DNA from 3 places in the Streptomyces sp. NPDC093568 genome. Region 2 is predicted to be linked to each of the others. Evidence: predicted binding sites of a transcription regulator. Region 2 holds the regulator's gene; each other region holds the start of a gene.
What was found. Region 2 encodes HrcA, which represses chaperone genes, less so after heat shock. Its sites were predicted from a motif close to TTNGCACTCNGNNNNNCNGAGTGCNAA; they were not measured.
Positions count from the first base shown of each region.

Region 1 (10,448 bases), on a different contig from region 2:
GTGCAGCGCCTGTTCCAGCGGGGTCACGGGGTCCATGCTCCTATTGTGCGCACTCTTGACCACGGCCCGGTTCTGAAAATACCTTTCAGATGTGACCCGTCAAGTGAAGGAAACTTTCGACCGCGCCCCCGCACCCGCCGCCCTCGCGGCCAAGGTGCGCACGCTCGCCCCGTCGATGACCCGCTCCATGCAGCGCGTCGCCGAAGCGGTCGCGAACGACCCGGCGGGCTGCGCGGCCCTCACGGTCACCGGCCTCGCCGAACTCACCGGCACCAGCGAGGCCACGGTCGTACGCACCGCCCGCCTGCTCGGTTACCCCGGCTACCGCGATCTGCGCCTCGCCCTCGCCGGCCTCGCCGCCCAGCAGCAGTCGGGCCGCGCCCCCGCCATAACGACCGACATCGCGGTGGACGACCCGATCGCCGACGTGGTCGCCAAACTCGCCTACGACGAACAGCAGACCCTCGCGGACACGGCCGCCGGCCTGGACACCGTGCAGCTGGGCGCCGCCGTCGCGGCCGCCGCCGGGGCCCGGCGCATCGACGTGTACGGCGTCGGGGCGAGCGGGCTGGTCGCCCAGGACCTCACCCAGAAGCTGCTGCGGATAGGGCTGATAGCCCATGCCCACAGCGATCCGCATCTCGCCGTGACGAACGCGGTGCAGCTGCGCGCGGGTGACGTGGCCATCGCCATCACCCACTCGGGGTCCACCGGTGACGTCATAGAGCCGTTGCGGGTCGCTTTCGAGCACGGGGCCACGACGGTCGCCATCACCGGGCGGCCGGACGGAGCGGTGACCCAGTACGCCGACCACATCCTCACCACGTCGACGGCCCGGGAGAGCGAATTGCGTCCCGCGGCGATGTCGTCCCGTACCAGTCAGCTTCTCGTCGTGGACTGTCTGTTCGTGGGGGTCGCCCAGCGGACCTACGACACGGCGGCGCCCGCGCTGTCGGCTTCCTACGAGGCGCTGGCGCATCGGCACCGCCGGTAGAACAGCTGCCCGCGCCCCTCAGGTACGTCAGCACACCGGAGTTGAAAAGAGCCGTCTGCTCATGACCTCTGCATCCACCCCCCGTGATCTCCGCGCGGAGTTGGAGACCCTCACCACCGAGGCGTTCCGGCCCGAGCTCGCCGAGATCGATCAGCTCCCCACCCTCGACATCGCCCGGCTCATGAACGGCGAGGACGCCTCCGTGCCCACCGCCGTGGCCTCGCGCCTCCCTGAGATCGCCGCCGCCATCGACGCCGTCGCGCAGCGGATGGCGCGCGGCGGACGGCTCGTCTACGCGGGCGCCGGCACCGCCGGCCGGCTCGGTGTGCTCGACGCCTCCGAGTGCCCGCCCACCTTCAACACCGCCCCCGACCAGGTCGTCGGCCTCATCGCGGGCGGCCCGGAGGCGATGGTCACCTCGGTCGAGGGCGCCGAGGACTCCGCGGATCTCGCCCGCGCCGACCTCGACGCCCTCGCGCTCACCCCCCGCGACACGGTCGTCGGCGTCTCCGCCTCCGGGCGCACCCCCTACGCGATCGGCGCGGTCGAACACGCGCGCACGCGGGGCGCGCTGACGATCGGGCTGTCCTGCAACCCCGGCAGCGCCCTCGCCGCGGCCGCCGAGCACGGCATCGAGATCGTCGTGGGGCCCGAGCTGCTGACCGGCTCGACCCGGCTGAAGGCCGGCACCGCACAGAAGCTCGTGCTCAACATGCTGTCGACGATCACGATGATCCGGCTCGGCAAGACCTACGGGAACCTGATGGTCGACGTCCGCGCCTCCAACGACAAGCTGCGGGCCCGCTCCCGCCGGATCGTCGCCCTGGCCACCGGCGCCGCCGACGCCGACATCGAGCGGGCCCTGACCGAGGCGGACGGCGAGGTGAAGACGGCGATCCTCGTCCTGCTGGCGGACCTGGACGGACCCACCGCGACCGGGCTCCTGGCCGACGCCGACGGCCATCTGCGCGCGGCGCTGAAATCGGCGGGAGACTGACCAACTCCCCTGTTAGCGTGGCCGTATGACGGCACCGACGACGTTCCGCATCGGCGGCGACCTGGAGGTGCGGCGGCTCGGGTTCGGGGCGATGCGGCTGCGCCCGGAGACCGCGCGGGAGCGCGCCGAATGCCTCGCGGTCGCCCGGCGTGCCGTCGAACTCGGCGTCACGCTGATCGACACCGCGCACCTGTACGGCTGGGGCGCCAACGAGGACCTGCTCGCCGAGGCCCTGCACCCGTACCCGGAGGGGCTCCTGATCGCCACGAAGGTCGGGATCCGGCGGACCACCTCGGGCGAGGGCTGGCGGCACGCGGGCGCGCCGGCCGATCTGCGCGCCCAGGTCGACGAGGCCCTGCTGCGCCTGCGCCTCGACCACATCGAGCTCCTCCAGATGCACCGCCTCGACCCGGACGTACCCCTCCCCGAGCAGCTCGGCGCCCTCCGTGACCTGCGCGACGAGGGCAAGATCGCCCATATCGGCCTGTCCGAGGTGACCGTCGCCGAACTCACCGAGGCACGCGCCGTCGTGGACATCGCGAGCGTCCAGAACCGCTACAACCTGCTCGACCGCGAGTACGAGCCCGTCCTGACGGCGTGCGAGGAGGCTGGCATCGCCTTCCTGCCGTGGCGCCCGGCGGCGGCCGGCACCTCGGGGGCACGCTCGGCGCGGATCGCCGCGATCGCGAAGGAACTCGACGCCACCCCGACCCAGGTCGCCCTGGCCTGGCTCCTCGCCCACTCCCCGGTGATCCTCCCGATCCCGGGCACGGCGAGCACGGCGCACCTGGAGGAGAACGTCGGCGCCGACACCGTGCGCCTCACCCGGGACCAGTACGACCGCCTGAACCGTCTGACTTCCCTGCCGGCCGACGGCTGACAACTTCACGACTGACGCGACGAACTTTGCCGGCGCTCGTCGATGCGGACAGGATCTGACCTAATCGGTTCCTACGGTAGTCCCATGACTGAGACCACGAACGACACCGTCACCGACGAGCGCGCCGACCTCCTGGAGACGCTGGCCAAGCACCGGCACTTCCTGCGGTTCACCACCCGTGACCTCACCGACGAGCAGGCCGCGCAGCGGACCACGGCCAGTGAGCTGTGTCTGGGCGGTCTGATCAAGCACGTCGCGTCGACGGAGCGGAACTGGGCGGAGTTCATCCTGCGGGGCCCGTCGGCGATGGGCGACTTCAGCGCCATGACCGAGGCCGACTTCGCCAAGCGGGCCGACGACTTCCGGCTGCTGCCCGGCGAGACGCTGGCCGGGGTGCTGGCCGAGTACGAGGAAGTGGCCCGGCGCACGGACGAGTTGGTCGCCAAGCTGCCCGACCTCGGCGTCTCCCACCCGCTGCCTTCGGCCCCGTGGTTTGAGCCCGGCGCCCGCTGGTCGGCCCGCAGGGCGCTGCTGCACATCATCGCCGAGACGGCCCAGCACGCCGGGCACGCCGACATCCTCCGGGAGTCCCTGGACGGGGCGAAGAGCATGGGCTGACCCTGGGCCCAGCAGGCAGACTGGCTTCCATGAACCACGCGCAACTGACGGCACTGGGCCGAGCCCTCCGCCTCCTCGGCGAGCACGGCGAGGCCCTCACCGCCGACACCCCGGACGCCAGGCTGCACGAGGTCAAGGCGGACCTGCGCCGCGCCCTCGACCTGCTGGACGAGAGCGTCACCGCCGCCCGGACGACCCGGTGTCCGGAGCATCCGGGCGGCCCGGTGGACCCCGCCGCCCCGGACCTCTGCCTGCTCTGCGAGACCCGGCGCCGGGCGGCCCGCCGCTCCGAGTACAACGGCTCGGGCCCGGCGGCCCCCCGCACTCCGGAGCACACCGCCCCGTCCCGCTACGGCGTCCGCGGCGACCGCCCGCAGCCCCAGCAGCGCTGGCTGCCGGAGCTGTGGAACGGGCAGGAGTGGCAGCTGTGCGGCACCCCGCGCCGCGACCGCCGGGAGGCGGAGCTGTATCTCGCCGCCCAGCGTCGCGGACCGCGTCCCGCCATGGCCTACCGGCTTGTGCACGAGTTCACCGACTACGAGGTGCTGCGCGTCTGGGGCACTCCGGTGAAGGTCGACATCGAGCCGCTGGGCAACCTTTAGCCCCTACTCGGCCGTCGCTCCGGCCGGCTCCGCCGCCTCCCGCGCGACCGGCTCCCCGGGGGTGGCCGGCCCCTGCCGCGGAATGAACGACGCCACCACGAACGCCAGCAGCGCCGCCCCGGCGCCGACCGCCAGGACCACCTTGAAGCCGTTCTCGGACGGGAGCGCGTACCCGCCGAGGTCCGTCGTCATCTGGGCGAGGATGACGCCCGCGACGGCGCTCGCCGTGGACGTACCGAGGGAACGCATCAGCGTGTTGAGGCTGTTCGCCGCGGCCGTCTCCGACGCGGGCACGGCGCTCATGATGAGGGCGGGCATGGAGCCGTAGGCGAATCCGATGCCCGCGCCGATGACGCAGGCGACCAGAACGAAGTGCCAGACCTGGGACATCAGGACGATGTTGAGGCCGTAGCCGACGGCCACGATCAGCACGCCGATCATCAGCGTGACCTTGGGACCCCTGGCCCGGGAGATGGCCGCCGACACCGGGGCCGTGGCCATCATGACCAAGCCGGAGGGCGCCAGGCACAGGCCCGCGACCAGCATCGACCTGCCGAGGCCGTAACCCGTCTGCGCGGGGAGCTGGAGGAGCTGCGGCAGGACGAGGCTCATCGCGAACATCGCGAAGCCCACCGCGATCGAGGCCAGGTTGGTGACCAGCACCTGACGGCGGGCGGTCGTCCGGAGATCGACCAGCGGCTGATCGGCACGCAGCTCCCACCAGCCCCAGGCGAGCAGGATCACCACGGCCGCCAGGCACAGGCCGATCGTCGTGCCGCTGGTCCAGCCCCAGTCGGCGCCCTTGGAGATGGCGAGCAGGAGGCAGACCAGCCCGGCCGCCATGCCGATGCCGCCGACCAGGTCGAAGCGGCCGCCGGAGCGCACCCGGGACTCGGGCACGAACAGCACCACGCACACCAGCGCGACGACACCCATGGCGGCCGACGTCCAGAACAGGACGTGCCAGTCGAAGTTGTCCGCGATGAGGGCGGCGGCCGGGAGGCCGAGCGCGCCGCCGATGCCGAGCGAGGCGCTCATCAGGGCGGTGGCGGACCCGAGGCGCTCGGCGGGGAGCTCGTCGCGCATGATGCTGATGCCGAGCGGGATCACACCGGAGGCCAGGCCCTGGAGCACCCGTCCGACGATCATCGGCACGAGCGAGTCGCTGAGCCCGCAGACGACGGACCCGCCGATCAGCATGACGACGCTGACCAGCAGCATCCGCCGCTTGCCGTACATGTCGCCGAGCCGGCCCATCACGGGGGTGGCCACGGCGGCCGCGAGCAGGGTCGCCGTGACCGCCCAGGCGGTGTCCGAGGCCGGAGCGTCCAGCAGCTTCGGCAGCTCCGGGACGATCGGGATGACCAGCGTCTGCATCAGCGAGACGACGATCCCGGCGAAGGCCAGCACCGCCACCACGGCGTTCGGCCTCGGCGATGGGGGGTGGGACATGGCGGAGCCTCCGTCGGCGCTCGAGCAAGGCGAGGGTGTCTGATCGACCCATTCTGATTGACTCAGGCAACCTTAAGTCAGTTGATTGACTTACTCAAGCAACGCAGGCCACCCCCGTCGAGGGGGTGACCAGGGGACGTCAGCTCAGGGTCTTCAGCGAGGCCGCGTCGTACGCCGCCAGCTCACCGAAACGCCCGTCCAGCACCTTCGCCGCCCACTCCGGGTCCTGGAGCAGCGCGCGGCCGACGGCGACGAAGTCGAACTCCTCGGCCTCCAGGCGGTCCAGGAGGTCGTCGATGCCCTTGAGCCCGGAGCCCTGGCCGACGAACGCGCCGAGGAACTCACCGTCCAGGCCGACCGAGCCGACGGTGATGGTGGGCCGGCCGGTCAGCTTCTTCGTCCAGCCCGCGAGGTTGAGGTCGGAGCCGTCGAACTCCGGGATCCAGTAGCGGCGGGTGGAGGCGTGGAAGGCGTCGACGCCGGCCGCGGCGAGCGGGGCCAGGATGGCCTCCAGCTCCTCCGGGGTCTCGGCGAGCCGGGCGTCGTAGGCCTCCTGCTTCCACTGCGAGTAGCGGAAGATGACGGGGAAGTCCGGGGAGACCTTCTCGCGGACGGCGGCCACGATCTCCGCGCCGAACTGCGTACGGGCGACGGGGTCACCGCCGTAGGCGTCCGTACGGCGGTTCGTCCCCGCCCACAGGAACTGGTCGACCAGGTAGCCGTGGGCGCCGTGGATCTCCACGCCGTCGAAGCCGATGCGCTCGGCGTCGGCGGCGGCCTCGGCGAAGGCGCCGATCACGTCGTCCAGGTCCTTCCGGGTCATCGCCCGCCCGGTGACCTCGTCGGAGCCGATGCGCAGCCCGGAGGGACCGACGGCCGGGGCCTCCGCGTACGGCGGCTGGCCCTGCTGGCGCACCATGCCGATGTGCCACAGCTGCGGCACGATCGTCCCGCCCGCGGCGTGCACGGCGTCGGCGACCTTCGCCCACCCGGCCAGCTGCTCCTCGCCGTGGAACCGCGGCACCCGGTCGCTCTGCCCGGCGGACTCGTGACCGACGTACGTCCCCTCGGTCACGATCAGCCCCACCCCGGCGGCGGCCCGGCGCGCGTAGTACGACAGCACGTCCTCACCGGGAACGCCGCCCGGCGAGAACATCCGGGTCATCGGCGCCATCACGATGCGGTTCGGGACGGTGAGGCCGTTGATCGCGGTCGGCCGGGACAGGATCTGGGCCGCGCGGGAGGCGGCGGGCTGGGTGACGGTCACGTGGAGGGCTCCTCGGGAGTGGGGGGCGGCTAACCGCCCAGTATGTGCGCACGCATTGTTGCACTCTCTTAAGCAACTGATCTCACGAGGCCGCACATTCCCGAAAAGGGGGTTCTCTTTGTCGGCGGGTGCGGGCGGTCGTGGGCTGGTCGCGCAGTTCCCCGCGCCCCTGAGGTACGTGCAGTGCATGCCGCTCAGGGGCGCGGGGAACTGCGCGAGCAACCACGAACCACCCGCACCCGCCAAACGCACCGAGGGCGGCACCCCCTGTCGCCACAGGAAGTACCGCCCTCGGTAAGGACGTTGATCAACCGGAGTCGAAACCCCGAGGTCGATCAGAAGTCCATGTCACCGCCCGGCATACCGCCACCGGCGGGCGCGGCGGCCTTCTCCGGCTTGTCGGCGATGACGGCCTCGGTGGTGAGGAACAGCGCGGCGATCGACGCGGCGTTCTGCAGCGCGGAGCGCGTCACCTTCGCCGGGTCGATGATGCCCTCGGCGACCAGGTCGACGTACTCACCGGTCGCGGCGTTCAGGCCGTGACCCGGGGTGAGGTTGCGGACCTTCTCCACCACGACGCCGCCCTCGAGGCCGGCGTTGACGGCGATCTGCTTCAGCGGGGCCTCAAGGGCGAGCTTGACGGCGGCAGCGCCGGTCGCCTCGTCACCCTCCAGCTCCAGCTTCTCGAAGACACCGGAAGCCTGGAGCAGAGCCACGCCACCACCGGCGACGATGCCCTCCTCGACGGCCGCCTTGGCGTTGCGCACGGCGTCCTCGATGCGGTGCTTGCGCTCCTTGAGCTCGACCTCGGTCGCGGCACCGGCCTTGATGACGGCGACGCCACCGGCGAGCTTGGCCAGGCGCTCCTGGAGCTTCTCGCGGTCGTAGTCCGAGTCGCTGTTCTCGATCTCGGCGCGGATCTGGTTGACCCGGCCCTGGACCTGCTCGGAGGAGCCGGCACCGTCGACGATGGTGGTCTCGTCCTTGGTGATGACGACCTTGCGGGCCTTGCCCAGGAGGTCCAGGGAGGTGTTCTCGAGCTTGAGACCGACCTCCTCGGAGATGACCTCGCCACCGGTGAGGATGGCGATGTCGTTCAGCATCGCCTTGCGGCGGTCGCCGAAGCCCGGGGCCTTGACGGCGACGGACTTGAAGGTGCCGCGGATCTTGTTGACGACCAGGGTCGACAGGGCCTCGCCCTCGACGTCCTCGGCGATGATCAGCAGCGGCTTGCCCGACTGCATGACCTTCTCCAGCAGCGGGAGGAGGTCCTTGACCGCGGAGATCTTGGAGTTGGCGATCAGGATGTACGGGTCGTCGAGGACGGCCTCCATACGCTCCATGTCGGTGGCGAAGTACGCCGAGATGTAGCCCTTGTCGAAGCGCATACCCTCGGTGAGCTCCAGCTCCAGACCGAAGGTCTGGGACTCCTCGACGGTGATGACGCCTTCCTTGCCGACCTTGTCCATCGCCTCGGCGATGAGCTCGCCGATCTGGGTGTCGGCGGCGGAGATGGAGGCCGTGGAGGCGATCTGCTCCTTGGTCTCGACGTCCTTCGCCTGCTCCAGCAGGGCGGCGGAGACGGCCTCGACGGCGCGCTCGATACCGCGCTTGAGGGCCATCGGGTTGGCGCCGGCGGCTACGTTGCGCAGGCCTTCCTTGACCAGGGCCTGGGCGAGAACGGTCGCGGTGGTCGTACCGTCACCGGCGACGTCGTCCGTCTTCTTGGCGACTTCCTTGACCAGCTCGGCGCCGATCTTCTCGTACGGGTCCTCGAGCTCGATCTCCTTGGCGATGGAGACACCATCGTTGGTGATCGTGGGGGCGCCCCACTTCTTCTCGAGGACGACGTTGCGGCCCTTGGGGCCGAGCGTCACCTTGACGGCGTCCGCGAGCTGGTTCATGCCGCGCTCGAGGCCGCGCCGCGCCTCCTCGTCGAACGCGATGATCTTGGCCATGTGAAGTGGTCCCTCCAGGACTGGGGGTGATTCCTTCGGACCGCGCCCGCGCCCGCGACGGACGGCTCGCCTGCCTCGTGGGTTCCTTCCCCACCCGGCCTGCGGGCCTCACCGACCCGGTCCTTCGTTGTCACTCTCACCTTCAGAGTGCTAACGCCAATGATTAGCACTCGGCCCATGAGAGTGCAAGCAGCTCTCGGGGATCGGGCCCCCTTGGGGGGTCTCCGGGACCGGCCCCCGGGGCACGGCGAAGGGGGCCGGCCTCCCGGGGCACGGCGAAGGGCCCGCACCCCGGGAGGTGCGGGCCCTTCGAAGAAGAACGTCGCTGCTTTAAGTCGACGCGTGCTTCAGCTGGTCGCCAGCCGGACCATGTCCGCCTGCGGCCCCTTCTGACCCTGCGAGATCTCGAAATCGACCCGCTGGCCCTCTTCCAGGGTGCGGTACCCGTCCATCTGGATCGCGCTGTAGTGGACGAAAACATCCGCACCACCGTCGACCGCGATGAAGCCGTACCCCTTCTCCGCGTTGAACCACTTGACGGTGCCCTGAGCCATGCCTAACTCCCCTATTACTGGCCCTTGCACAGATCCACACTTCGCGGATCCGGGTCAGACCTCACCCCCCATCGGTCGGGGGCGTGCGCCGGAACGCGTCGACCGCGGCTGAATGTATCTGCCCAACTGCCGTCTGCAACAGGTCAATCGGACGAGAAATCCGGGCACGACCGGTCGGGAATGTGGGGACAATTCCGCTGACTTCAGGTCAAGTCGGACCCGGCAAACGGAACAAAAGCCGCATAAAACCCGCACACTTTGGCTACTTCTTGTCGGGCTTACGGCAGAAATCAAGGGCAACCGACTCGGAGATCGGCGGCACGTTCCCCAACTGTACCTCGCTCAACCACACAGAATTGCCCCCTCCGCTTCTCTCACGGAGGGGGCAATTCGATGAACTCTTGGTGACCGGGGTTACCGATGGTAATGATCGGTCATTCGGTCAGCCGCCGGCGACGGCCGGAATGATGGAGACGCCGGCGCCGTCCGGGGTGGCGGTCTCCAGGCCCTGCTCGAAACGCACGTCGTCGTCATTGACGTACACATTCACGAACCGGCGCAGCTTGCCCTGGTCGTCGAGCACGCGGGCGGCGATCCCGGTGTGGTTCTTCTCCAGGTCGGCGATGACCTCGCCGAGGGTGGCACCTTCGGCGGCGACCTCGGCCTGCCCGCCGGTGTAGGTGCGCAGGATGGTGGGGATGCGGACGTTGACGCTCATGCGGTGTGACCTCCGGTCGGTGTGCGGCTTCGGTGGGACGGACAGCTCAGACGAGGCCTGCCTCGCGGAACGATTCCAGGTTGGGACGAATCGTCGCAGTGAGCCCCGTACCGGCCACCGCATCCAACGTCTTGAGCCCGTCGCCGGTGTTGAGCACGACGGTCGTGAGGTTCGGGTCGAGCACACCGTTGTCGATGAGCTTCTTGGTGACACCGACGGTCACCCCGCCCGCGGTCTCCGCGAAGATGCCCTCGGTCCGGGCGAGCACCTTGATCGCGTCGACGACCTGCTCGTCGGTCACGTCCTCCACCGCACCGCCGGTACGGCGGGCGATGTCGAGGACGTACGGGCCGTCCGCCGGGTTGCCGATCGCCAGCGACTTGGCGATGGTGTTCGGCTTCTGGGGGC
Region 1 is NZ_JBIWJD010000006.1:145,163-155,610, reverse strand. Features, by position in the region: gene ACIRD7_RS24500 (hypothetical protein) at 1-36, opposite strand, end outside; gene ACIRD7_RS24495 (MurR/RpiR family transcriptional regulator) at 92-994, shown strand; gene murQ (N-acetylmuramic acid 6-phosphate etherase) at 1,056-1,991, shown strand; gene ACIRD7_RS24485 (aldo/keto reductase) at 2,017-2,871, shown strand; gene ACIRD7_RS24480 (DinB family protein) at 2,956-3,489, shown strand; gene ACIRD7_RS24475 (hypothetical protein) at 3,519-4,091, shown strand; gene ACIRD7_RS24470 (MFS transporter) at 4,095-5,543, opposite strand; gene ACIRD7_RS24465 (NADH:flavin oxidoreductase) at 5,683-6,810, opposite strand; gene groL (chaperonin GroEL) at 7,146-8,768, opposite strand; gene ACIRD7_RS24455 (cold-shock protein) at 9,116-9,322, opposite strand; gene ACIRD7_RS24450 (ubiquitin-like small modifier protein 1) at 9,765-10,040, opposite strand; gene thrC (threonine synthase) at 10,087-10,448, opposite strand, start outside.
Region 1: the regulator HrcA is predicted to act here: its motif matches at 8,932-8,958, upstream of groL (chaperonin GroEL).

Region 2 (10,448 bases):
CACGGAGACGCCGCCTGCCATGGGGGCCTGCACGATCGGATGCGGGAAGAGATCGGTCAGCGCGGAGGACATGACCGCATGTTGTCACGTCCTCCGAACAAGTCCGAATCGGCCCTGGGCCGTGCAATGCACGGGGACTGCACAGGGCCCGCCCCACCGGACTCAGCGTCCGTTGAACGCATCCTTCAACCTGGAGAACAACCCCTGCTGCCCCGGCTGGAACTGCCCCTGCGGACGCTCCTCGCCGCGCAGCTTGGCCAGTTCGCGCAGCAGTCGTTCCTGCTCGGGGTCGAGCTTGGTCGGCGTCGTGACCTCGACGTGGACGATGAGGTCGCCGCGGCCGCCGCCGCGCAGGTGGGTGACGCCCCGGCCGTGCAGCGGGATCGACTGGCCGGACTGGGTGCCGGGCCGGATGTCGACCTCCTCCATGCCGTCCAGCGTCTCCAGCGGCACCTTCGTGCCGAGCGCCGCCGCGGTCATCGGGATCGTCACCGTGCAGTGCAGGTCGTCGCCGCGCCGCTGGAAGGTCGTGTGCGGCAGCTCGTGGATCTCGACGTACAGGTCACCGGCGGGACCGCCACCGGGCCCGACCTCGCCCTCGCCGGCGAGCTGGATCCGGGTGCCGTTGTCGACACCGGCCGGGATCTTGACCGTCAGGGTGCGCCGGGACCGTACGCGGCCGTCGCCGGCGCACTCGGGGCACGGCGTCGGGACGACGGTGCCGAAGCCCTGGCACTGCGGGCAGGGGCGCGAGGTCATGACCTGGCCCAGGAAGGACCGCGTCACCTGCGACACCTCACCGCGGCCGCGGCACATGTCACACGTCTGGGCGGAGGTGCCGGGCGCGGCCCCTTCACCGTTACAGGTGTTGCAGACGACGGCCGTGTCGACCTGGATGTCCTTCGTGGTGCCGAAGGCCGCCTCGTCGAGCTCGACCTCCAGCCGGATCATCGCGTCCTGGCCGCGCCGGGTGCGCGAGCGCGGGCCGCGCTGGGACGCCGTACCGAAGAACGCGTCCATGATGTCCGAGAAGTTCCCGAAGCCGCCCGCGCCGAAGCCGCCCGCTCCCGCGCCGCCCGCCTGGGACAGCGGGTCGCCGCCGAGGTCGTAGACCTGCTTCTTCTGCGGGTCCGACAGCACCTCGTAAGCGGCATTGATCTCCTTGAACCGCTCCTGGGTCTTCGGATCCGGGTTGACGTCCGGGTGCAGCTCGCGGGCGAGCCGCCGGAAGGCCTTCTTGATCTCTTCCTGCGACGCGTCGCGACGCACGCCGAGCACGGCGTAGTAGTCCGTGGCCACTTACGACTCCGCCAGGATCTGTCCGACGTAACGTGCCACTGCGCGTACCGCTCCCATCGTTCCCGGGTAATCCATGCGGGTCGGTCCGACCACGCCGAGCTTGGCGACTGCCTCGCCGCCCGAACCGTAGCCCACCGACACGACGGACGTGGAGTTGAGTCCCTCGTAGGCGTTCTCGTGCCCGATGCGCACGGTCATGCCCGAATCCCCCGCCTCGCCAAGCAACTTGAGGAGGACGACCTGCTCTTCCAGGGCCTCCAGGACCGGCCGGATGGTGAGGGGGAAGTCATGTGCGAAGCGGGTGAGATTGGCGGTGCCGCCGATCATCAGCCGCTCCTCGTTCTCCTCGACGAGCGTCTCCAGGAGGGTGGAGAGCACGGTCGAGACGGTGCCTCGGTCCTCGACGTCGAAGGCCTCGGTGAGGTCCTCGACGAGCCGCGGGACGTCCGTGAACCGGCGTCCGGCGACCCTGCTGTTGAGCCGCGCGCGCAGATCGGCGAGCGAGGCCTCGCCGAACGGCGCCGGGCAGTCGACCATCCGCTGCTCGACCCGGCCGGTGTCCGTGATCAGCACGAGCATCACGCGCGCGGGTGCGAGCGAGAGCAGCTCGACGTGCCGGACGGTGGACCGGGTCAGGGACGGGTACTGCACGACGGCGACCTGCCGGGTGAGCTGCGCGAGCAGCCGTACCGTGCGGGCCACCACGTCGTCGAGGTCGACGGCGCCGTCCAGGAAGTTCTGGATGGCGCGCCGCTCGGGCGGGGTCATCGGCTTGACGCCGGCGAGCTTGTCGACGAACAGCCGGTAGCCCTTGTCGGTCGGGATGCGCCCGGCGCTGGTGTGCGGCTGGGCGATGAAGCCCTCGTCCTCCAGGGCCGCCATGTCGTTGCGCACGGTGGCCGGGGAGACGCCGAGGTTGTGCCGCTCGGTCAGGGCCTTCGACCCGACCGGCTCCTCGGTGCCGACGTAGTCCTGGACGATGGCGCGCAGAACCTGAAGCCTGCGTTCGCTCAGCATCTTCCGCACTCACCTCCAGAAGTCGTGCCCCTTGGCGCATTTCCTGGCACTCTGTCCATCCGAGTGCCAGCCGTCCCCGGCCAGTGTACGGCGGTGGGGTACGCCCCGGGCAAGGCCGGGCCAGGTCCGCCGTGCCCGACGGTGGTGTCCCCGCTAGCGTCGCCGTATGACGGTGACTTGGGAAGAGCTGGGGTGGGAGCGGCTGGCGGCCGGGGTGGGCCGGTGCCGTCTTCCGGTGTGGGACTGCACGGCGGGACTGGTCGTGGGGGACGGCGCCGCGTTGGTCGTCGACGCCGGTTCGAGCCTCGCCGAGGGCGCGCGGTTGCGTACCCAGGCGCAGTGGCTCACCGGTCACCGTGTGACTCATCTCGCGCTGACGCATCCCCACTTCGATCACGTCTTCGGGGCGGCGGCGTTCGCGGGGGCCGAGGTCTACGGCCCGGTGGGCATGGACACAGTGTTCCAGGGGCGGCACGCGCGTGAGGAGCTGCGCGCGGACGCGGTCGGCAACGGCCTGGACGCGGCCGCGGCCGAGGAGGCGGTGGACGCGCTGATCCACCCCCACCACCAGGTCAGCGGCGAGTGGACGCTCGACCTGGGCGGCGGCCGCCAGGTCCTGCTGGCGAACGTGGGCCCGGCCCATACCGCCCACGACCTGGTCGTGCTGGTGCCGGGCGAGGTCTCCGCCGACCGGGAGGTGGTCTTCTGCGGCGACCTGGTGGAGGAGTCCGGCGAGCCGCAGGCGGGCCCCGACGCCGTACCGTCGCACTGGCCGGCCGCCCTGGACCGGCTGCTGGACCTGGGCGGCGAGGACGCGCTGTACGTGCCCGGTCACGGAGCGGTGGTGGACGCCGGGTTCGTGCGGCGCCAGCGCGACGAGCTCGCGTCGAGATTCGGCGTGTCGCGGTGACCGCGGGGGCGCTTCTCCTATCGTCATCCGAATGCGCCAGTACTCCGCCGACCTGACCCCGCCCTGGAAGAAGCCCAAGCCCGTCCCCGAGGTCCCGGCGGAGCCCGGCCTGGTGGTCGAGGAGCCCGGCACGGGATTCTGCGGCGCGGTGATCCGCTGCGAGGCGGGCACGGTGACCCTGGAGGACCGCTTCGGCAAGCACCGGGTGTTCCCGCTGGAGCCGCGCGGCTTCCTGCTGGAGGGCAAGGTGGTGACGCTCGTACGGCCCTCGGGGGCGGCTCCCGTACGTCCCACCCGTACGGCATCCGGTTCGGTGGCCGTTCCCGGCGCCCGCGCCCGCGTCGCCCGCGCCGGCCGTATCTACGTCGAGGGCCGGCACGACGCCGAGCTGGTCGAGAAGGTGTGGGGCGACGACCTGCGCATCGAGGGCGTGGTCGTGGAGTACCTGGAGGGCGTCGACGACCTGCCGTCGATCGTGGCCGAATTCGCACCCGGTCCGGATGCGCGGCTGGGGGTCCTGGTGGACCACCTCGTGCCCGGCACGAAGGAGTGGCGCATCGCCGAGTCGGTGACGAGCGAGCACGCGCTGGTCGTGGGCCACCCGTACATCGACATCTGGGAGGCGGTGAAGCCGGCCTGCCTGGGGATCGAGGCGTGGCCCCGGGTGCCGCACGGGCAGGACTGGAAGACCGGGGTGTGCCGGGCGCTGGGCTGGCCGTCGGAGAACACCGGGGCGGTGTGGCAGGCGATTCTGAAGCGGGTGGGGTCCTACAAGGACCTGGAGCCGGCGTTGCTGGGGCGGGTGGAGGAGCTGATCGACTTCGTCACCCTGCAGCCGTGAGAGGGGGCAGAGTGCCGAACCTGCTGGTGTCGAGATCGATACCGATGATCGGCAACGGCACCGGGTCGCCGAACTTGCGGGTCCTCTTCGTTTGATAGTCCGCTGACAAGCTTGTGCCGACCGGCTCTGTGAGCACCAGGCACTGGGCCTTGAAGGGGTCGATGATCAGGTAGACGGGGACGTGTCCCGCAGCGTAGATCGAGCGCTTCTCCACATAGTCCCGGTGGACACTGGTCTTGGAGACGACCTCCACCAGCATCGTGACTGCCGGTCCGGGTACGAGGCGTCCCGGACTGTCATCGGCACCGATCTCCATGACCACGAGATCCGGCTGGGGCTCGCTGTCCTCAGCGGGAAAGGCCACGTCCTGGGTTTGCAGCCGGTCCCATCGGTCGGCGGGAATCTGGTCCTGAACGAACTGAACGATTCGATTGTGGACCTTGTCCGGCCCCGCCATCATCACGATTTCCCCCCGGATGAGCTCAGCCTTGAAACCCTCCGGAACCTCAAGGTTCTCGAAGGCCTCATGCACCCGGCGTTCATCCACAGCGGTCATCTCCGTGGCCCTCCGCTCCCTGCCGCCGCGTGTACAGCGGCAGCCTACGAATCAGGTTAGGGACCGAACCGACGTTCCGCACCGATTCACTCGCCCGCGTGATCAGTCCACCAACTCCCTGACCACCGCATCAGCCAGCAACCGCCCCCGAAGCGTCAGCACCGCACGCCCCTCCTGGTACGGCCCAGCCTCCAGCAGCCCCTCCCCCAGCGCCCGCCGAGAAGCCGCAAGCCCCTCCTCCCGCAGCAGCTCCAGCGGCACGCCCTCCCGCAGCCGCAGCTCCAGCAGGATCCGTTCCACCCGCCGGTCCTCCTCCGACAGCAGTTCGCGGCCGGCCCCCGGCGACCGCCCCGACGCCAGCGCCGCCGCGTAGGCACCCGGGTGCTTGACGTTCCACCAGCGCACCCCGCCCACATGCGAGTGGGCGCCCGGCCCCGCGCCCCACCAGTCGGCACCGCGCCAATACAGCTCGTTGTGCAGACAGCGGGCGGCCTCGGAGGTGGCCCAGTTGGAGACCTCGTACCAGTCGAAACCGGCCGCCGCCATCACCTCGTCGGCGATCAGGTACCGGTCGGCGTGGATGTCGTCGTCCGTCATCGGGACCTCGCCCCGGCGGATACGGCGGGCCAGCTGTGTGCCCTCCTCCACGATCAGGGCGTACGCGCTGATGTGGTCCGGCCCCGCACCCAGCGCCGCCTCAAGCGACGCGCGCCAGTCGTCGTCCGACTCGCCCGGGGTGCCGTAGATCAGGTCCAGGTTGACGTGCTCGAAGCCGGCCGCGCGGGCCTCCGCGACGCAGGCCTCGGGGCGGCCGGGGGTGTGCGTGCGGTCCAGGATCTTGAGCACGTGCCGGCGCGCGCTCTGCATGCCGAAGGAGATCCGGTTGAAACCGCCCTCGCGCAGGGTGGCCAGATACGCCGGGTCGACCGACTCCGGGTTCGCCTCCGTCGTGATCTCCGCGTCCGGCGCCAGTCCGAACTCGTCGCGGATCGCCCCCAGCATCCGTACGAGATCACCGGCGGCCAGCAGGGTGGGCGTACCGCCGCCGACGAAGACGGTGCGGACCTCGCGGGGGTCGTCGCCGAGGACCTTGCGGGCGAGGCGGACCTCGTCGACGAGGGTCTCGGCGTAGTTGTCGCGGGACGCGAGCACTCCGCCCGTGCCGCGCAGCTCGGTCGCCGTGTATGTGTTGAAGTCGCAGTAGCCGCAGCGGGTCGCGCAGTACGGGACGTGCAGGTAGAAGCCGAGGGGGCGGTCGGCCGCGGCGGCGAGCGCGGTCAGCGGCAGCGCGCCGTCGGCGGGGACGGGCTCGCCGTCGGGGAGTGCGGAGGGCATGGGTTCCATTGTCCCGTACTCCGCGGGTGTCCTTCCCCGCCGGTCACTCGGCCTGGAGCACCAGGAGCGCCAGATCGTCCTCCGGCGGGCGCCCGCCGAACTCGTGGACGAGCCTGCGGATCCGTTCCGCGATCAGCTCGGCGTTCAGCCCGGCGCACCCGGCGAGTGCCGTGGCGAGGCCGTCGCCGTCGTCGAACTGGCGGGTGCCGCTGCGCCGCTCGGTCACCCCGTCGGTCACGCACAGCAGGGTGTCGCCGGAGCACAGCTCGAAGGTCTCGCTGCGGTACGTGGCGTCCTCGACGACCCCGAGCAGGGTCTGCGGCTGGGCGACGGTGTGCACCTCGCCGTCCGTGCCGAGCAGCAGCGGCAGCGGGTGGCCGGCGGAGGCGAGGGTGCAGCGGATGCCGCCGTCGACGGGTGTCAGTTCGCCGTAGAGCAGGGAGAGGAAGCGGGTCTGGGGGCCGTCGCCGGGGGCCATCGGGCCGACCAGGGCGCGGGCCGCGGCGTCGGCGGCCTCGGTGGCGTCGTCGAGGAGCAGCTGGTTGAGGCGGTCGAGGACGTCGGAGACGCGGTAGCCCTCGCGGGCCAGCAGCCGCAGCCAGGGCCGCGCGATGCCGATCACCACCGCCGCCTCGGGGCCCTTGCCCTGGACGTCGCCGATGGCGAAGCACCAGCGGCCGTCGCCGGCCGGGAACAGGTCGTAGAAGTCGCCGCTCGGACCGCCCTTGTCGCACGGCTCGTACACGAGGGCGCTGACCACCCCGGGGATCTCCGCGACGGCGCCGGGCAGCAGTCCGCGCTGCAGGACCCGGCTGATGGTGGCCTGGCGGGCGTACTGGCGGGCGGCGCCGATGGCGAGGGCCACCCGGCGGCTGAGGTCCTCGACGAGCCCGGTGACCTCGTCGGGGAAGCGCGGCAGACCGGCCCGCCCGATGACCAGCGTGCCCATGGGGCGGCCGCCGGCGATCAGCCGGTACGCGAGCGCGGTGCCCCGCACCCCGCGCGCGCCGAGCGCCTCACCGGGCCAGGGGTAGGAGACGGGTCCGGCGCGATCGTCGTCGGGCGGCTGCGGCGGCTCCTTCTCCAGGGCGCCGCGCAGTTCCTCGATGAGGCTCTCCGAGCCGTGCCAGACCCGGGCCAGCCGGGGCCCGGTGCCGTCCGTCGCCCAGCCGGCCGCGCCCTCCGCATCGCCGGAGCGGGGGTACCCCCAGCGCCCGGCGACCTCGTCCTCCAGCCACACCGCGCACCAGTCCGCGAGCCGCGGCACGATCAACTGGCCGGCGAGGGCGGCCACGAGGTTCTCGTCGAGCTGCCCGGCGAGCAGGTCGGAGGCCTCGGCGAGGAAGGACAGCGCGCCCCGGTTGAGCCAGTCCCGCTCCCGCTCGGCGCGCTGGGGCTCGGGCGCGAGGATCTCGGCGACGCGCAGCCCGCGCTCCAGCGCGCGCTCCTCGGCGTACGCCTCGATGTCGTCCTTGGCCGCCACGGGATCCTCGGCGGGCAGCCGCGCCCACACGGTCTTGGAGCCGGTGCGGTAGGTGACGCCCCAGGACTCCGCGAGCCGGGACACCAGGCGCAGCCCGCGCCCGTACTCCGGTGTCTCGTAGGGCGCCTCCAGCTCGCCGTCGCGCGGGGCGCGCGAGGGGTGGTGGTCCAGGACCTCGACGAGGAGGGCGCCGGTGTCCATCTCCAGCCGGCAGGTGAGCTCGACCTCGGTGCCGGCGTGCACGACGGCGTTGGTGACGAGTTCGCTGACGGCCACCACGGCGTCGTCGACGAGGCGGTCGGTGAGGTGCTCGGTGCCGGGGAGTCCGGAGGCGGCCCACTCGGTGAGGGCGCGCCGCACCAGGGTGCGGGCGGAGCCCGGGGAGAGGGGGCTGCCGGGGAGCGTGGTGCGGGTCATCGCGCGCTCGGTGTCGTGCGCAGGCGCATCACAGGCACGGGTGACGGTCTCCCGTTGCACCGGAATGGCCCCCATCTACAGCTCCCCGGACGGTTCGGACGAATACGCCTCAGCGGACGCCGACAGAGTGACAGACTGGCCACGCCCATAAGCACCGAGTTACCGAAGTGGGCCGCCATGAGTGAGAACCGTGCTACGCGTGTGCTCGAAGACGGACAGAAAGACGGTCAAATTCGAGCATCGGATCTGCGCCCGCTGCTCGCCGCGATGACCGCGGCCCGGGACGGGGACTTCCGCAGGCTCCCGGAGACCGGTGAGGGTGTGGTGGCCGAGCTGACGGCCGTCTTCAACCAGATCATGGACCGCAGTACGCACTTCAACGGGGAAGTGCAGCGCGTAAAACGGGAGTTGATCCGGCACGGCAGGCTGGACGAACGGCTCTCCGCGAGCCCGGGGCAGGGCGACTGGACGACCCGCGTCAACGACGTCAACCATGTGCTCGACGCCCTGGTGGCCCCGGCCGCGAACGCCACGCGCGTGCTCGACGCGGTGGCCGGCGGCGACCTCACCCAGCGCGTCGACCTCCATGACGGCAGCCGCCAGTTACGCGGCGACCTGCGCCGCCTCGGCCGGGCCGTGAACAAGATGGTCGACCAGCTCTCCCTGTTCACCGGCGAGGTCACGCGCGTGGCCCGCGAGGTCGGCACCGAGGGCCGGCTCGGCGGACGCGCCAAGGTGCAGGGCCTGTCGGGCAGTTGGCGGGATGTGACCGAGGCGGTCAACGCGATGGCGTCCCGGTTGACGGCCCAGGTGCGGGACATCGCGGCGGTGACGACGGCCGTGGCGCGCGGCGACCTGACCCGCACGGTCACCGTGGAGGCGACCGGCGAGCTGCTCGAACTGAAGCTGACCGTCAACACGATGGTGGACCAGCTGTCCGCCTTCGCCGACGAGGTCACCCGCGTCGCCCGCGAGGTGGGTACGGAGGGCCAGCTGGGCGGGCGGGCCCAGGTGCGCGGCGTCAGCGGCGTATGGAAGGACCTCACGGACAACGTCAACTTCATGGCGTCGAACCTGACCTCCCAGGTCCGCAACATCGCCCAGGTGACCACCGCGGTGGCCAACGGCGACCTGAGTCAGAAGATCACCGTGGACGCCCAGGGCGAGATCCTCGAACTGAAGTCGACCATCAACACGATGGTGGACCAGCTCTCCGCCTTCGCCGACGAGGTCACCCGCGTCGCCCGCGAGGTCGGCACCGAGGGCAACCTCGGCGGCCGGGCCCAGGTACGCGGCGTCTCCGGCGTATGGAAGGACCTCACCGACAACGTCAACTTCATGGCGGACAACCTCACTTCGCAGGTCCGCAACATCGCCCTCGTCTCCACCGCCGTCGCCCAGGGCGACCTCGGCAAGAAGATCACCGTCGAGGCGAAGGGCGAGATCCTGGAGCTGAAGTCGACCATCAACACGATGGTGGACCAGCTCTCCGCCTTCGCCGACGAGGTCACCCGCGTCGCCCGCGAGGTCGGCACCGAGGGCAACCTCGGCGGTCAGGCCCAGGTGCGCGGCGTCAGCGGCGTATGGAAGGACCTCACCGACAACGTCAACTTCATGGCGCTGAACCTGACCTCCCAGGTCCGCAACATCGCCCAGGTCACCACCGCCGTCGCCAACGGCGACCTCTCCAAGAAGATCACCGTCGACGCGCGCGGCGAGATCCTGGAGCTGAAGGACACCGTCAACACGATGGTCCAGCAGCTGCGCGCCTTCGCCGATGAGGTCACCCGCGTCGCCCGGGAGGTCGGCACCGACGGCCGGCTGGGTGGCCGGGCGCAGGTGCTGGGCGTCTCCGGTGTGTGGCGGGACCTGACGGACAACGTCAACTACATGGCGGACAACCTGACTTCCCAGGTCCGCAACATCGCCCAGGTCACCACCGCCGTCGCCAACGGCGACCTCTCCAAGAAGATCGACGTGGACGCGCGCGGCGAGATCCTGGAGCTGAAGACCGCCATCAACACGATGGTCGACACGCTGTCGTCGTTCTCCTCGGAGGTCACGCGCGTGGCCCGCGAGGTCGGCTCCGAGGGTCAACTGGGCGGCCAGGCCCGGGTGGAGGGCGTGTACGGCACCTGGAAGCGCCTGACGACCAACGTGAACGAACTCGCGTCGAACCTCACCACCCAGGTGCGCGCCATCGCCGAGGTCGCCTCCGCCGTGGCGCAGGGCGACATGTCCCGTTCGATCACGGTCGAGACGCGCGGCGAGGTCGCCGAGCTCAAGGACAACATCAACCTGATGGTGGCCAACCTGCGCGAGACGACCCGCGCCAAGGACTGGCTGGAGTCCAACCTGGCCCGGCTCGCGGCCCTGATGCAGGGTCACCGGGACCTGATGGAGGTCGCCGACCTGCTGCTGCGCGAGCTGACACCGCTGGTGAACGCCCAGTACGGCGCGTTCTTCCTGGCGGACCCGGACGAGGAGAGCGCCGCGCTGCGCACCACGGTGCCCGCGAAGGGACTGGCCTTCATCGCCGGATACGGCTCGGCGCAGGGCACGACCATCGAGACCGGCGGCCTCCCGGTGC
Region 2 is NZ_JBIWJD010000002.1:421,107-431,554, forward strand. Features, by position in the region: gene ACIRD7_RS11450 (nitronate monooxygenase) at 1-72, opposite strand, end outside; gene dnaJ (molecular chaperone DnaJ) at 163-1,299, opposite strand; gene hrcA (heat-inducible transcriptional repressor HrcA) at 1,300-2,316, opposite strand; gene ACIRD7_RS11465 (MBL fold metallo-hydrolase) at 2,483-3,226, shown strand; gene ACIRD7_RS11470 (DUF3097 domain-containing protein) at 3,258-4,067, shown strand; gene ACIRD7_RS11475 (Uma2 family endonuclease) at 4,051-4,623, opposite strand; gene hemW (radical SAM family heme chaperone HemW) at 4,726-5,958, opposite strand; gene ACIRD7_RS11485 (SpoIIE family protein phosphatase) at 6,002-7,933, opposite strand; gene ACIRD7_RS11490 (HAMP domain-containing protein) at 8,036-10,448, shown strand, end outside.

Region 3 (10,448 bases), on a different contig from region 2:
TGAAGCCCGCCAGGCACTCCTCGTGGGCCACCGCCGGGATGCCGAAGCGGCCCGCCGCGACGATACGGCGCTGGGCGCGGGCCAGTGCCCGCGCGCCTTGCGTCGGGTCCACGGGGGCGGTGCCGAAGGAGCGGGTGAGCTGGCCGAGGCCGTGGGTGATCAGCTCGGCCCAGTCGTAGTCGGCGGTCATGTCGTGCTGGTGCGGGGCGACTCCGTCGGTGCGTGCCTCGCCGTCCGTGGCGGCGCCCACCCACACGCCGTACAGCTGGGCGGTCTTCTCCTCCAGGGTCATCCGGGCCAGGAGGTCGTCGATGCGGACGGCGGCGGGCAGGGCGGGGTCACGCCAGGGGGCGGTGGTCATGAAACTCCTCGGGGCGATGGCCCACTCACGAATGTTTCGTTGTTCACCTCGAATGTTCCGGAACCTAGGCGCGGCAAGAAGGGTTCGTCAAGAGGTCGCGCAGGGATACGATCGCCGCCATGAGAGCCCCGGAGCCCGCTGAATCCCGGACGCCAGCGCGTGAAACCCGTACGGCAACGCGTGAAACCCGGACGACACCCCCGCCGGGCGGTCGTTCGTCGCAGACCGCGACGCTCGCCGAGATCGCCCGCGAGGCAGGCGTGTCCGCGCCGACTGTTTCGAAGGTCCTCAACGGTCGCGCCGACGTCGCCCCGGCCACCCGCACCCGCGTCGAGGAGCTGCTGCGCGCCCACGGCTATCGCCGACGGCGGGCCGAGGCCAGCCGTTCGCCCCTGATCGACCTGGTCTTTCACGAGCTGGAGAGCGCGTGGGCGATGGAGGTCATCCGGGGGGTGGAGAACGTCGCCCGCGACGCGGGACTGAGCGTCGTGCTGAGCGAGAGCGCGGGGCGGCTGACCCCTGGCAGGACCTGGGCCGACCAGGTCGCAGCCCGCCGCCCGCACGGCGTGATCCTCGTGCTGTCCGGCCTCGACGAGTCCCAGCGCGCGCTGCTGACCAGCCGTTCGATCCCGTTCGTGGTCATGGACCCGGCGGGTGACCCGGGCGCCGACGTGCCGTCCATCGGCGCGACCAACTGGCAGGGCGGCCTCGCCGCCACCCGGCACCTGGTCGAGCTGGGACACCGCAGGATCGGCGCGATCACCGGGCCGTCCCGGATGATGTGCAGCCGCGCCCGCGTCGACGGCTATCGCGCCGCCCTGGAGACGGCCGGGCTGCCCGTCGACCAGGACCTGATCCGGGCGGGCGACTTCCACCACGAGACCGGCTACCGGCAGGGACTCGAGCTGCTGCGCCGCCCCGACCGGCCGACCGCCGTCTTCGCCGGCAACGACCTCCAGGCGCTCGGGCTGTACGAGGCGGCGCGCGAGCTGGGGCTGCGGATCCCGGAGGACCTGAGCGTGGTCGGCTTCGACGATCTGCCGATCGCCCGCTGGGTGGGGCCGCCGCTGACGACCGTACGGCAGCCGCTGACGGAGATGGCGGAGGCGGCGGCGAAGCTGGTGCTGGACCTGGCGCGGGAGGAGGGGACGCCGGTGGCGACACGGGTCGACCTCGCGACCAGCCTGGTGGTGCGCAGCAGTACGGCGGAGCCTCCGGCGGTCTAGGAGGGCCCACCGAAGGCGGTCGGCTGTGTGATCGAAACTTTCGAGTGGCCCCTGGTGTGGCACCTGGTATGGCACATGGCGTGACCCCTGGTGTGCCTGCCGTGCCCGGGCGCTAGGACGGGAAGTCTGAGAATTTCCGAAGAAAGGCGGTCTGCCGTCCCTGCCCGTAATAATTCGGACGTACGTTCCTGCCTGTGACGGGACTTGACGCGAACGGGCGGGAAACGAACGGGGACGACGGCAGACGACCGGGCCGGCGGTCGAGGGCGGTCAAGGCCGCCGGTCTTCTCCTGGCGGGCACCCTGGCTCTGGCCGTGGCGGCGGCGGGCTGGGTCTACTGGCACCTCAACGACAACATCAAGAGCGTCGACATCGACAACGCGCTCGGCGACGACCGCCCGCCGAGGGCGATGACGACCCCGTCCCCCTCGGCGTCGCCCCTGCCGACTGGGGCCCTCAACATCCTGGTCCTCGGTTCGGACTCACGCAGCGGCGAGGAGAACCAGGAGCTCGGCGGCGGCAGCAGCACCGGCGCCCGCTCCGACACGGCGATGGTGGTCCACCTCGACGCCGGCCGCACCGCGGCGACGGTCGTGAGCATCCCGCGCGACACCCTGGTCACCCGCCCGTCCTGCCCGCTGCCGTCAGGGGGTTCGACGGAGGTGGCGTACAACTCCATGTTCAACAGCGCGTACGCGGTCGGGGGCCCCGTCTGCGCGGTCAAGACCGTCGAGTCGATCACGGGCATCCGCATGGACCACTACATCGAGATCGACTTCTCCGGCTTCGCGAAGCTGGTGGACGCGCTGGGCGGCGTCACGGTCACCACCGACGAGGACATCGACGACGAGGACAGCCACCTGACCCTGGCGGCGGGCACCCATCACCTCGACGGGACACGGGCGTTGGCCCTCGCCCGCACCCGGCACGGCATCGGCGACGGCAGCGACCTCGGCCGGATCGGTCTCCAACAGCGGCTGGTGAAGGCCCTGCTGGACCAGATCTCCGCCACCTCCCTGCTCACCGACCCCGCCCGGCTCTACCGGGTCGCCGACGCGGTGACGGCCGGCCTGACCACGGACACCGGCCTGGACTCGCTGAGCGAACTGACCGGCCTGGGGCAGAGCCTGCGGGGCCTTTCCTCGGACGCGGTGCGCACGGTCATGATGCCGGTCGTGCCGGCGCCGTCGGACAGCGACCGGGTGGTCGCCCGGGAGCCGGAGGCGGGGGAGCTGTGGGAGTCGCTGCGGTGAGAAAAAGTTCCGCGAGGAATTCCAGGAAGCGTGTCGATCCCGCGGTCCGCCGTTCGACGCAGGGGTGAGAGGCCGGGAAGGACCCGGCCCGACGCGTTCGAGGAGCCACCATGCCCCGTTACCTGTCCCTCGTGAAGATCGACGAGGCCACCGCCCCCGCCGAGGGCCCCAGCCCCGAGCTGATGCAGCGCATGGGTGAGCTGCTGGAGGAGATCACCAAGGCCGGGGTCATGCTCGACACGGCCGGACTGACGCCGTCCGCGCAGGGCAGCCGTGTGCACTGGGAGGGCGGCAGGATCTCCGTCACCGACGGGCCCTTCACCGAGTCCAAGGAGGTCGTCGGCGGCTACGCGCTCATGCAGTGCAAGGACATGGCCGAGGCACTGGAGTGGACCAAGCGGTTCGTGAAGGTGCACGGCGAGGAGTGGACGGTGACCTGCGAGGTGCGCGAGATCGCCGAGAACTGAGCCGGCCGGGCCGGCTGAGCGGGCCGAGCCCGCCGAGCCGGTTCCTTGGCTCTGTCACCGCAGGGGTGTCTGATGGTGGGCTGTGGAACCGCAGCCCCAGCCCACCGCAGACACCGGCCGTGCCCCGGCCGACGCCACGGCGACCGTCGAGACCGTCTTCCGCCTCGAGTCGCCGCGGGTCATCGCCGCCGTCACCCGCATGGTCCGGGACGTCGGCATCGCCGAGGAACTCGCGCAGGACGCGCTGGTCGCCGCGCTGGAGCAGTGGCCGCGCGACGGCGTGCCCGACAACCCCGGCGCCTGGCTCATGACCGCCGCCAGGCACCGCGCCGTCGACCTGATCCGCCGCCGCGAGAACTACGCCCGCAAGCTCGCGGAGATCGGCCGCGACCTGGAGACGACGGCGCCGCCCGAGGTACCCGCCGCCCTGTACGACCCCGACGACATCGACGACGACCTGCTCCGCCTGGTCTTCACCACCTGCCACCCGGTGCTGTCGCCGGAGGCCCGCATCGCCCTCACCCTGCGCCTGCTCGGCGGTCTGACGACGCCGGAGATCGCGAGGGCCTTCCTGGTCCCGGAGCCGACGGTCGCCCAGCGCATCGTCCGCGCCAAGCGCACGCTCGCCACCAGGAACGTCGCCTTCGAGGTGCCGTACGGCCCCGACCGCGAGGCCCGGCTCGGCTCGGTGCTCGACGTGATCTACCTGATCTTCAACGAGGGGTACGCCGCCACCGCCGGCGACGACTGGCTGCGCCCGGCACTGTGCGAGGACGCGCTGCGCCTGGCCCGGGTGCTGTCCGGGCTGATGCCGAAGGAGCCGGAGGTGCACGCCCTGACCGCCCTCCTCGAGTTCCAGGCGTCCCGCGCGGCGGCCCGCACCGGCCCGTCCGGCGAACCGATCCTCCTCAAGGACCAGAACCGCGGCCGCTGGAACCGCATGCTCATCGCCCGCGGCATCACGGCCCTGTCCCGCGCGGACGCCACGGCCCCGGGTGCCCCCGGCCCGTACGCCCTCCAGGCGGCCATCGCCGCCTGCCACGCGCACGCGTACACGTACGAGGAGACCGACTGGACCACCATCGCCACCCTCTACGCCCTTCTCGCCGCCCGAACCCCTTCCCCGGTGGTCGAGTTGAACCGCGCGGTCGCCGTGTCGATGTCCGAGGGACCTGAGCCGGCCCTGGAGATCGTCGACGCCATCGCCGCCGAACCGGCCCTGCGGGACTACCACCTGCTCCCGAGCGTGCGCGGCGACCTGCTGCTGCGCCTCGGCCGTACGGCCGAGGCACGGGCGGAGTTCGCACGCGCGGCGGCGCTGACACGGAACGAGCCGGAGCGCGAGATGCTGCTGAAGCGTGCGGCGGAGGCCGGGGCGTGACTACGCGGGCCGCCCCACCAGCATCGTCGGCGCCCCCGCCACCCGGGTCAGGAACACGGTCGCCGAGTGGGGGCCCTGCGGCTTGACCTTCTTGCGCAGCTCCTCCGGTTCGACGGCCGAGCCGCGCTTCTTCACGGTCAGCACGCCGACCTCCCGCTCCCGCAGCAGGGCCCGCAACTTCTTGACGTTGAAGGGGAGTTGGTCGGTGATCTCGTACGCCGTCGCATACGGCGTCGGTCGCAGGCTGTCCGAGGTGACGTACGCGATGGTCGCGTCGATCAGCCCGCCGTCCAGCTCTTCGGCGACCTCGGCGACCAGATGGGCGCGGATGACGGCGCCGTCCGGCTCGTACAAGTACCGCCCGACGGGCCGGACTCCGGGGTCGGGGAGGCCGCGGGAGAGCAGCGTGCGCGGGCCCGGCAGCAGGGTGGCCCGCACCGCCCCGGGGTCGGTGCCGAACCACAGCACCGCCTCCTTCACGTCCCCGCCGTCCGAGATCCACTCGGCCTCGGCCTCGTCCGGGACCGTCTCGTGCGGAATCCCGGGCGCGATCTTCAGCGCGGCGCGCGGGGCCTTGCGGGCCGTCTCGACCGCCCAGGACAGCGGCGGCGAGTACGCCTCGGGGTCGAAGACCCGTCCCCGCCCGCCGCGCCGGGCGGGGTCGACGAACACGGCGTCGTACCCGGCCGTGTCCACCTCGGTGACGTCGGCCTCCCGCACCTCGATGAGTCCGGCGAGCCCGAGGCACTCCGCGTTGGCCCGCGCCACCGCCGCCGTCACCGGATCCCGGTCCACCGCCAGCACCCGGATCCCGGCCCGCGCCAGCGCGATCGCGTCGCCCCCGATCCCGCAGCACAGGTCGGCGACCGAGCCGATCCCCAGCTCCCGCATCCGCGCGGCCCGGTACGTGGCGACACTCGCCCGCGTCGACTGCTCGACCCCGTTGGGCGTGAAGAACATCCGCCCCGCGTCCGCCGCCCCGAACTTCGCCACCGCCCGCTGCCGCAGCCGCGCCTGCCCGAGGGCGGCCGACACCAGCTCGGCGGGGTGCTCGCGGCGCAGTCTGGTGGCGACGGCGAGTTCGTCGGCGGGGTCGGTGTCCCGGACGGCGTCGAGGAGGGCGCGGCCCTCGGCGGTTTGCAGGGAGGAGAAGGCGGCGAGGTGGTCGTTCACCGGGTCATTGTCGGTCAGCCGGTGCACCGCCCGCTCTGTGGGCCAGTCGGTGGATGGTCCGCCGCCGGCCGCGGTGTCGGCTCCGGTTCGGGGCGGGTGCCTGCCAAGATCCGGCTCCATGCGACTAGTAGTACAAAATGACAAAAGTCGTCGTGTGCGTGTCCGTGGCCTCATCGCCCTGCTCGCCGTGGCCGCCGTCGCCTCCGGCTGTACGCAGCCCGGCGGGACCGGGGCCGGCGTCGCCGGGTCGGCGGGCCCCACGCCGTCCCGCGGGCCGCTCAAGGCGCCGCCACCGGTCACCGCCGCGCCCCCGCACTCGCGCGCGCACCCCAAGAAGTTCCAGTCCCACGCCGCCCGCCTCGCCGCCGCCCGGCGCTGGCGGCTGGACCGGGTCCCGCTCACACCCCCGCCGCCCCCGGTCACCAAGCCGAGGATCACCACCCGTGACGGCTTCGAGGTCGCCGGACACGAGGAGCTCGGCCTGCCACCCGTCTTCACGACCGTTCCGACCAGCCGGCGGGTCGTCTTCCTCACCATCGACGACGGCGCCGAGAAGGACCCGGTGTTCCTGCGGATGATGAGCGATCTGCGGGTGCCGTACACCGCCTTCCTCAGCGACTACCTGATCGAGGACGACTACGGCTACTTCCGGCGGATGCAGCGCGAGGGCGTCACGCTGAACAACCACACCCTCCACCACCCCTACCTGCCCGCCCTCTCCTACCGCCGCCAGCGGCACGAGATCTGCGGCATGCAGGAGGTCCTCGAGGAGCGCTACGGCAAGCGCCCGGTGCTCTTCCGCCCGCCCTTCGGCAACTACGACCGCGGCACCCTGCGCGCCGCGAAGTCCTGCGGCATCGAGTACGTCCCGCTGTGGAACGAGGAGGTGTTCGTCGACCACTGGGAGTACCGCGAGTCGGACCGGAAGATCCGACCGGGTGACATCGTGCTCACTCACTTCCGGGGCCGGGCGGACTGGAAGGGCACAATGCCCGACATGATCCGCCGGTTCCTGAACAAGGTGACGGCCGAGGGGTACGCCGTGGCCCGGCTGGAGGACTACCTGTGAGGCCGGCGCCGGGGGCGCGGGGGTTCGCGGCCGTGGTCCTGGCGTCAGCCCTGCTCGCCGGCTGCGCGGCCGGTTCGGCCGACCCCCGCGACCGGACGGCACGGTCGGCGAAGAACCCGACGCACACGACAGAGCCGTACCGCCACTGGGGCCTGAGCGCCCCGCTGCCCGCGCCCCCGTCCCCGCCCGCCCGGCGACCGCCGCGGCCGGCCGAGGGCCCGCTGCCCGTGGTCCACCGGGTCGACACCCACCGCAAGGTCGTCTTCCTGACCTACGACGACGGCGCCGAGAAGGACCCCCGGTTCGTCGACATGGTCCGCGAGCTGCGGCTGCCGGTCAGCATGTTCCTCACCGACAGCGTGGTCGGCCCGGGATACGGCCACTTCGCGCGCCTGCGGTCGGTCGGCGCGTCGATCCAGAACCACACCCTCGACCACGCCGCCCTGCGCGGACTGCCGTACGCCGGCCAGCGCGCCGAGATCTGCGGCCAGCAGAACAAGCTCCGCGCCCGCTTCGGCATCCGCCCCCGCCTCTTCCGCCCGCCCTACGGCACGTACGACACCACCACGCTGCGCGCCGCCGCCCACTGCGGGGTGACGGCGGTCGTGCTGTGGCGGGCGGCGATGGAGGGGGACGGTGAGCTGACGTACGCGAAGGGGCCGGCGCGCCTGCGCCCCGGCGACATCGTGTCCGTCCCTTCGGGTGAGCCGGCCGGGCTGAGCCTGAGGGAGCGGACCACACGGCTGCTGCGGGAGATCCAGCGGCAGGGGCTGACGGTGGGGCGCCTGGAGGACTACCTGTAGCGCGGGCCGTCCGGTACGCCGCCCAGGTACGCCGCGCCGCCGTGAATTAGCAGTCCGCTTGACCGAGTGCTAATCGCGGTCATAGTCTCGGCTCTGGCACTCCCCACTGGAGAGTGCCAACAACGCGACGGGCAGGTCCGGCACCCGCGACGACGGATCCACCTGGTCGCCACCTCAGACAGTTAACCCCGTGAGATCTCCGAAGGGGGAGGTCGGATCGTGACGACCACCAGCTCCAAGGTTGCCATCAAGCCGCTTGAGGACCGCATCGTGGTCCAGCCGCTCGACGCGGAGCAGACCACCGCCTCTGGCCTGGTCATCCCGGACACCGCCAAGGAGAAGCCCCAGGAGGGCGTCATCCTGGCCGTGGGCCCGGGTCGCTTCGAGAACGGCGAGCGCCTTCCGCTCGACGTGAAGGTCGGCGACATCGTGCTGTACAGCAAGTACGGCGGCACCGAGGTGAAGTACAACGGCGAGGAGTACCTCGTCCTCTCGTCCCGCGACGTGCTCGCGGTCATCGAGAAGTAAGACACCTCGAGCATTTTGCTTCCAGCTGCGCCCCTGGCCCCCGCGACCACATAAGAAGCCGGGCGCCCGGGGCGCAGTGTCTTTTAACCCACAGATTCCGAGAGGGCTCCCGCTGTCATGGCGAAGATCCTGAAGTTCGACGAGGACGCCCGTCGCGCCCTCGAGCGCGGCGTCAACAAGCTGGCCGACACGGTCAAGGTGACGATCGGCCCCAAGGGCCGCAACGTCGTCATCGACAAGAAGTTCGGCGCGCCCACCATCACCAACGACGGTGTGACCATCGCCCGTGAGGTCGAGGTCGAGGACCCGTACGAGAACCTCGGTGCCCAACTGGTGAAGGAGGTGGCGACCAAGACCAACGACATCGCGGGTGACGGTACGACCACCGCCACCGTGCTGGCCCAGGCCCTGGTCCGCGAGGGCCTGAAGAACGTCGCCGCGGGTGCCTCCCCGGCCGCGCTCAAGAAGGGCATCGACGCGGCCGTGGCCGCCGTCTCCGAGGACCTCCTCGCGACCGCCCGCCCGATCGACGAGAAGTCCGACATCGCCGCCGTCGCCGCGCTGTCCGCCCAGGACCAGCAGGTCGGCGAGCTCATCGCCGAGGCGATGGACAAGGTCGGCAAGGACGGTGTCATCACCGTCGAGGAGTCCAACACCTTCGGTCTGGAGCTGGACTTCACCGAGGGCATGGCCTTCGACAAGGGCTACCTGTCGCCGTACTTCGTGACGGACCAGGAGCGCATGGAGGCCGTCCTGGAGGACCCCTACATCCTCATCAACCAGGGCAAGATCTCCTCCATCCAGGATCTGCTGCCGCTGCTGGAGAAGGTCATCCAGGCCGGTGCCTCCAAGCCGCTGCTGATCATCGCCGAGGACGTCGAGGGCGAGGCCCTGTCGACCCTGGTCGTCAACAAGATCCGCGGCACCTTCAACGCGGTCGCCGTCAAGGCCCCCGGCTTCGGTGACCGCCGCAAGGCGATGCTGCAGGACATGGCGACGCTGACCGGCGCCGAGGTCATCTCCGAGGAGGTCGGCCTCAAGCTCGACCAGGTCGGCCTCGAGGTGCTGGGCTCCGCCCGCCGCGTCACGGTCACCAAGGACGACACCACGATCGTCGACGGCGCCGGCAAGTCCGAGGCCGTCCAGGGCCGGGTCGCCCAGATCAAGTCCGAGATCGAGAACACCGACTCCGACTGGGACCGCGAGAAGCTCCAGGAGCGCCTCGCGAAGCTGGCCGGCGGCGTGTGCGTGATCAAGGTCGGCGCCGCCACCGAGGTGGAGCTGAAGGAGAAGAAGCACCGTCTGGAGGACGCCATCTCCGCGACCCGCGCCGCGGTCGAGGAGGGCATCGTCTCCGGTGGTGGCTCCGCTCTGGTCCACGCCGTCAAGGTCCTCGAGGGCAACCTCGACAAGACCGGCGACGAGGCCACCGGTGTCTCCGTGGTCCGCAAGGCCGCCGTCGAGCCGCTGCGCTGGATCGCCGAGAACGCCGGCCTGGAGGGCTACGTCATCGTCTCCAAGGTCGCCGAGCTCGAGAAGGGCAACGGCTACAACGCCGCGACCGGCGAGTACGGCGACCTGGTCAAGGCCGGCGTCATCGACCCGGTCAAGGTCACCCGCTCCGCCCTGGAGAACGCCGCCTCCATCGCCTCCCTCCTCCTGACGACCGAGACCCTGGTCGTCGAGAAGAAGGAAGAGGAGGAGCCGGCGGCCGCCGGTGGCCACGGGCACGGCCACGCCCACTGAGGCACGCACCACGAAGAAGCCCCCGCTGCGGTCGCAGCGGGGGCTTCTCCCTTCGCGGGCGTATCACTGACCGAGTACCCCCAGCTGTTCCAGCAACCCCGCCCGGTCGTACATCCACCACCCCTCACAGATCCTCCCCTCCCGCAACCGCTGCCAGGTCGTGCCCTGCATGGTCACGTCCTGCCCGGTCGCCGGGATCCCGAGGAACTCCCCCTTGTGCCGCGCGGTCCACGTCCACCGAGTACACACCCGGTCGTCCTGGGCCAGCTGGTCGTCGATCCGGAACGTGAAGTCGAAGGCGCCGTACCACCCCGCGACCTGCTCCCGCATGGCTTCGATCCCCTGGACGGGCTGCGGGTAGGACGGATCGTGATCGACGTAGTCCTCCGTGACGTGCTGGGTGAGCGCGTCCGGCCCGACCCGGCCCAGGTCCGTGAAGAA
Region 3 is NZ_JBIWJD010000007.1:225,016-235,463, reverse strand. Features, by position in the region: gene ACIRD7_RS27595 (glycoside hydrolase family 3 N-terminal domain-containing protein) at 1-361, opposite strand, end outside; gene ACIRD7_RS27590 (LacI family DNA-binding transcriptional regulator) at 481-1,587, shown strand; gene ACIRD7_RS27585 (LCP family protein) at 1,782-2,840, shown strand; gene ACIRD7_RS27580 (YciI family protein) at 2,951-3,307, shown strand; gene ACIRD7_RS27575 (RNA polymerase sigma factor) at 3,390-4,688, shown strand; gene ACIRD7_RS27570 (methyltransferase domain-containing protein) at 4,689-5,879, opposite strand; gene ACIRD7_RS27565 (polysaccharide deacetylase family protein) at 5,980-6,930, shown strand; gene ACIRD7_RS27560 (polysaccharide deacetylase family protein) at 6,927-7,733, shown strand; gene groES (co-chaperone GroES) at 7,953-8,261, shown strand; gene groL (chaperonin GroEL) at 8,379-10,007, shown strand; gene ACIRD7_RS27545 (ester cyclase) at 10,071-10,448, opposite strand, start outside.
Region 3: the regulator HrcA is predicted to act here: its motif matches at 7,780-7,806, upstream of groES (co-chaperone GroES).